DNA from 2 places in the Metasolibacillus sp. FSL H7-0170 genome. Region 2 is predicted to be linked to the other one. Evidence: riboswitches for the same ligand, from Rfam matches in the RefSeq annotation. Region 2 holds a riboswitch; the other holds the start of a gene.
What was found. Region 2 has a riboswitch for S-adenosylmethionine ahead of metA (homoserine O-succinyltransferase). Riboswitches for the same ligand answer to the same signal wherever they lie in the genome.
Positions count from the first base shown of each region.

Region 1 (3,218 bases), 1.5 Mb from region 2:
CTTTTCCTCTAATGCTGTAAATGCAGGCACTGCATATGTGCGGTGAACAAGCTGAAACTCCCCATAGCGTAAAAACCATTCTTTCGCTGGCAATTTAATGTGGTCATTTCCATGCTCGATATACGCATCATATACTTCCTTTACAATGTACCCATTTAATAAATCATATGTTGATTCTGAAAACGCACTATGCCCAAACACTTTCATCCACATCATTTCAACATTTGCTAATAATAATTGAATTGCTTGTGAATTGATGAAGGTGTATGTCTCATTTAATTCATACACAATATAAGATGCTATGTTTTGTGCACTATATGTACGTCCCATATTCAACACTCCTTTGATTTATCCTATTTTATCAATTACGCTTCGGTTTACTACCACCCAGATTTCTCCAATATTTTTGGTGGAAGTTTACTTAAAATCGCAACATCCTGTAACATCCGTTGGAGATTGAAAGAATTTCAATTCCCTGCAAGTAGATTGGTTTTATTATAATTGAGAAAAATCAAGAAGTCAATAATTCTTATAAAAATACTAGGTATTAAGTTTTTATATTTTAGTAGGGGGCTGCGACTGCGAAATGATGCAGTCTACAGCCTATTTTTAGCAACAATCTAACAAAACCATATAGATACTTTATACAAATGAGTATTCAAGCGTTTGTCTATAGGTTAAGCATTTTTTGCTGCTAATGCTAACGCTTGGTCCAAATCTGCCACTATATCTTCCACTGCTTCTAAGCCGATTGATAAGCGAATGAGCTCTTCTGATACACCAGCGATTTTAAGTTCTTCTGCTGATAATTGTTGATGTGTTGTAGATGCTGGGTGAATAATAAGCGAGCGTGCATCGCCCACATTTGCTACATGCGAGAAGAGTTTAACACTATCAATAACAGTTCGCCCAGCCTCTCTACCACCTTTAATACCGAAAGTGATGATAGAGCCAAAACCATTTTTCAAATACTTTTTCGCCAATGAATGCGATACAGTATCTTCAAAGCCGTTATAGTTTACATATTCCACGAATGGGTGGTTACGTAAATGAGCCGCTACTTTTGCGGCATTTTCATTATGTCTTACTACACGCAAATGAAGCGTTTCTAACCCTTGTAAAAAGTTAAATGCTGAATCTGCACTTAATGTTGGCCCGAAATCTCGCAGCAATTGCACGCGCAATTTTGTAGCGAATGCCGCAGTTGCCGTATCAACTCCATAGCGGATGCCGTGATATGTTGTATCAGGCTCTGTGAAGCCTGGGAATTTCCCCTGTGTCCAGTCAAATTTCCCTGCATCGACAACAATACCACCGATTGTTGTGCCATGCCCACCAATCCATTTTGTTGCCGAATGAATGACAACATCCGCCCCGAATTCGATTGGATTAGAGCCATATGGTGATGGGAATGTATTATCAAGGATTAGTGGGATACCATGCTCATGTGCGATTTTAGCAACCGCTTCAATATCTAGCACATTTAAGCTTGGATTACCGATTGTTTCTGCAAAAATTGCTTTTGTATTTTCGTTAATTGCCGCTCGGAAGTTTTCCGGGTCACTCTCGTCTACAAATGTTGTCGTAATACCGTAACGTGGCAAAGTTGTAGCAAATAAATTATAAGTACCGCCGTACAAAGAGCCTGCTGATACGATATGGTCTCCTGCACCAGCAATGTTTAAAATAGAAAATGAGATAGCTGCCATTCCTGAAGAAAGTGCTACTGCTGCTGTTCCTTTTTCCAATAAAGCAACACGCTCTTCAAATGCCCCAACAGTCGGGTTCATAATACGAGAATAAATATTTCCCGCTTCCTCTAATGCAAATAATCGCTGCGCATGAGCAGTATCGTTAAATGCATAAGCAGTTGTACGATAAATTGGTACGGCAATTGCCCCTGTTACTGGATCGGGTTTTTGCCCACCATGTAATAACAATGTTTCTGGTCGTAGTGTTGACATGATGTTCCTCCTAAAATGTATTCGATGGCTAATGGATTTTTGAGGAGGGTAGAAAAACAAAAAACCCTCTTCCTAAGAAGAGGGTTCGCAAATGAGCAAGTTTTCCTCCCCTTATCTTTCAGATTCCAATCCGAATCTGTAGGAATTAGCACCTTTGTAAGCTCGTCGCTTACCGGTTGCCGGGCATCATAGGGCCTAGTCCCTCCGCCACTCTTGATAAGAGTATTTGATTCATGTTCCATCGTTGTGTTTGAGTATAAAGCATTGTAAACCAAGAAGTCAACTATTATTTTTTAATTTTTTTCAATAGATGTCACAAATTTTGAATGAAGGCCTACCAAACGTAGCGCAGGTCGCGAATATTTAGATTAATTCACATCAGTTAGCTCGAAAAAAATCTAAATGAGAGTTAGCCAAGGCGTAATTGTTTTTTAATTAATTCATACAAATCGCTAAAATAATAGCATTTAGTCAACTTGATTGGTTATTTAATATAAGTAGTATAAAATAATATACGAATACAGGTCATTAGGAGGATGAAAATGGATACTAGAGAACTTTTACGCAATCACGCATCCGTGCGTAAATATACAGGGGAACAAATTCCGCGCGAAACGGTAATGGATTTAATCGAAACAGCACAAATGGCAGCAAGTTCACATTTTGTGCAAGCATATAGCGTTATTTGGGTTACGGATGAAAATAAAAAGCAAAAGCTCGGCGAATTATCAAAAAATGAATTTCAATTTCAAACAGCGGGTGCATCATTCTTATTTTGTGTTGACTTTAAGCGTCTTCAAGCCGCGGGTCAAAAACACGGTGTAGATATCGTTACAGATTCTGCAGAAAATTTACTTGTTGGTGTAGTCGATGTATCTTTATTTGCACAAAATTTTGTTGTTGCGGCAGAGGCGAAGGGCTACGGCATTTGCTATATTGGCGGAGCACGTAATAACCCTGCTGAAATTAGCGAACTTTTCAACTTACCTAAAAGTGTATTTCCGTTATTTGCACTGACGATTGGTACTCCGACAAAGCGCAATGAAACAAAACCACGCTTGCCTGTCCCTGCAGTACTTCATGAAAATGCCTATGACGAGGCTAAGTATGATGCATTATTAGAAGAATATGATGCAACGATGGAAGGTTATTATGCAAGTCGTTCTTCAAATCAAAAAACAGCTACATGGACAAAACAAATGGCAGATTATTTAATCGAGCAAAAGCGTCCATACATCAAAGAATTCCTTGCAC
Region 1 is NZ_CP151964.1:2,080,335-2,083,552, forward strand. It holds gene MHH70_RS09615 (hypothetical protein) at 1-330, opposite strand, end outside; gene MHH70_RS09620 (O-acetylhomoserine aminocarboxypropyltransferase/cysteine synthase family protein) at 678-1,964, opposite strand; SAM riboswitch class I at 2,073-2,187, opposite strand; gene nfsA (oxygen-insensitive NADPH nitroreductase) at 2,507-3,218, shown strand, end outside.
Region 1: it holds a riboswitch for S-adenosylmethionine, as region 2 does, so the genes downstream of both, MHH70_RS09620 (O-acetylhomoserine aminocarboxypropyltransferase/cysteine synthase family protein) here and metA (homoserine O-succinyltransferase) in region 2, are expected to answer to the same signal.

Region 2 (3,218 bases):
GTGTTGTGCTAGGATATGCATGGCCATTATTTTTACTACTTTTTGTCGTATTTTTCATTACGCTAAAGCTTACAAAAATGGTCAGCCTCACATCTATGATTGTTGCACTCATCGCCCTTATTTATAGCATAGTTTACTTAGTATTAACAGGTGATTTTGCCTTATTTATTTTAATTGCCATTTTATTTACGTTTATCGTTTATCGTCACAGAGAAAATATTAAACGGATTAAGGCAGGTACAGAGCCGAAAGTGAAATGGATTTAAACTACAATAGAGTTGTCTGAAAGCGGAATAACGTGTTGCTTTCAGACAATTTTTGTTTTTAAAACGAACGAGTAAAATATTGTGCTAAAGATGCCTTAGTCCACCTCTCATGCATGTAATTAATCTTCGCTTGCAATGACTCTCAAAGCAATTTACTGTTACTACCCTGTGAAATCCGCTAAAATATAAGTATAAATGTATGTCGGAGGCTATTGTCATGAAAATAGTATTAACAGATGCAGCGATTAATTGGTTTCAAAAAGAAATGGAAGTACAACAAGGAGATTATGTACGATTTTATGCAAGATACGGTGGTTCTTCCCCTTTTCATGAAGGCTTTTCACTCGGTATGAACCGCGAATTCCCTCATGAAATTGGCGTAGACACAGTTGTTGAAGGTGTTCATTATTATATCGAACGCAATGATGAATGGTTTTTCAATGAGCATGATTTATATGTAAGTGTGGATGAACAGCTCGATGAATTAGCTTATGAGTATAAAAAAGCCTAAATCAAGATAAATAGCGATGGAATTCGTCTGAAAATTCATTTTGAGACGGCTCCATCGCTTTAATATAAATGCTAAATTAAATTACGTCCTCTAGCATTCAACTAGCTTGTTAAATATGATATTCGATTTCTTCCTCAACAAAATCCCATTTATATGGTGTTTCTTGGTATACGTAATAGTTCAGCCAATTGTAGAACAATAAATGTGAATGTGCACGCCACGTGTTTTTCGGCGCTTTAGTAGGATCATCATTTGGAAAGTAATTAATCGGTACTTCTACATTATCTCCCTTTGCCACATCTCGCTCATACTCATCTGCAAGCGTTGTCGCGTCATATTCTAAATGACCTGTAATCATAATTTGCTTGTTGTCTTTAGACTGTACAATGAAGACACCAGCATCATCAGAATAGCTAAGTAAGCGTAAATCTGGATGCGCGCGAACTTCCTCTATCGATACCGATGTATGTCTTGAATGTGGTGCTACGTATTCGTCACTAAAGCCACGCACTAAATCGACAGTTAAATCTGTAATGACGTGCGAATAGACACCAGAGCATTTTTTCGGTAACTCGAATTTTCCAATGCCATAATGATGGTAGAGGGCAGCCTGAGCGCCCCAACATATATTCATAATCGATGTGACGTTTAATTTTGCCCATTCCATAATATCCGTTATTTCTTTCCAATAAATAACGTCCTCAAACTCCATTCGTTCAATTGGTGCGCCTGTAATTATCATCCCATCAAATCGGCGGTGTTTGATTTCGTTAAATGTCGTATAAAACGATTGTAAATGCGATTTTGAAACATTTTTTGACTCATATGTCGCTGTATTTAAAAATGTCACATTCACTTGTAATGGTGTATTTCCTAACAAACGTAATAATTGCAACTCCGTTTTCTCTTTTTCTGGCATTAGGTTACAAACTAAAATATTTAACGGACGGATTTGCTGTGTTCTCGCACGGTCCTCCTCCATTACGAAAATTTTCTCTTGTCTTAATAGCTCGCCTGCTGGCAATTGCTTCGGAATATTAATTGGCACTTCGCTTCCCCCATTTCTTGAATTAACAAATCAATTATCTTTTGAAGCATGGTTGAATCAGCTAGAGAAGGTAATGCAAAAACCCTCTCATTCCAGTAAAGAGAATGAGAGGGTTTTCGTAATCAAATCCGTTCACTCTTATCTCTCGGGGACAATCCCCGCTGGAATTAGCACCTTTCTAATAAATATTAGAGGTTGCTGAAGCGTCAACGGGCCATGTCCCTCGGCTTCTCTTGATAAGATTTATTAATTTTCATATATTGTAGCATGTGTGTTGCGGTTTGACAATAGGGTTTAAAAAAGCTCCTTCAACAATGTAAATGACTTTGTCCGAGCCTCTTCATCATAAATAGAAGCAGTTACCATTAATTCATCTATTTTTGTGTCTGCAACGAATTTTTCTAATTGTGCTTTGACTGATTGCTGGTCACCAACGAACATATATTGACGTTGCTGCATAATTGCCTGCTTTTCAAATGGTGTCCATATTTCATCCATATTGTCTACAGGTGGCTGAAGTAAATCATGTGTGCGACGAATAATGCTTAAGAAAAGCTGATAGTAAGTTGTTGCCAATTTTTGAGCTTCTTCATCGGTATCGGCAATCATCACATTGACACAAGCGAGCATTTTCGGCTTCTGTAAATGCTCAGAAGGCTGGAATTGTGTACGATAAATATCAATTGCCTGCATTAAATAGTCAGGGGCAAAATGACTTGCAAAGGCATATGGCATACCACGGCGAGCAGCTAGTTCTGCACTAAATAAACTTGAGCCTAACACCCACATTGGCACATTTGCACCAAATCCAGGATAAGCCTTAATGTAATCTGATTCCTGTGCTTTTGCTAAAAAGCGCTCTAGCTCCTCAATATTATCTTCAAAGTCCTCAGCATCACGGCGACGTAGTGCCCTTGCTGTAAAATGGTCTGTACCGGGTGCACGACCTAAGCCTAAATCGATTCGACCTGGGAACATTGCATCAAGTGTTCCAAATTGCTCGGCAATAATTAATGGTGCATGGTTAGGTAGCATAATTCCACCGGAACCGATTCGAATTTCCTTTGTTGCACTAGCCAAATAACTCATGACAACAGAAGTGGCTGAGCTTGCGATGGAACGGCTATTATGATGCTCAGCCACCCAAAAACGTTTATAGCCTAACTGCTCGGCTAAAATAGCTAAACGACGAGAGCGTTCAAATGCTTGGGTTGTAGTTTGACCTTCACTCACAGACACTAAATCTAACACAGAGATCGGTATATTTTTCAACATGATTATCACCTCACTAGTTACTATAACGAAAGTGGAAAAAAGATGCTTGCAATATGCTTTCCATTTAATTTCTTTCAATTATCATGACGAAACTTCGTAAAAGCACGCAAAATACGCT
Region 2 is NZ_CP151964.1:559,810-563,027, forward strand. It holds gene plsY (glycerol-3-phosphate 1-O-acyltransferase PlsY) at 1-266, shown strand, start outside; gene MHH70_RS02575 (hypothetical protein) at 484-777, shown strand; gene metA (homoserine O-succinyltransferase) at 887-1,825, opposite strand; SAM riboswitch class I at 1,961-2,068, opposite strand; gene MHH70_RS02585 (LLM class flavin-dependent oxidoreductase) at 2,120-3,100, opposite strand.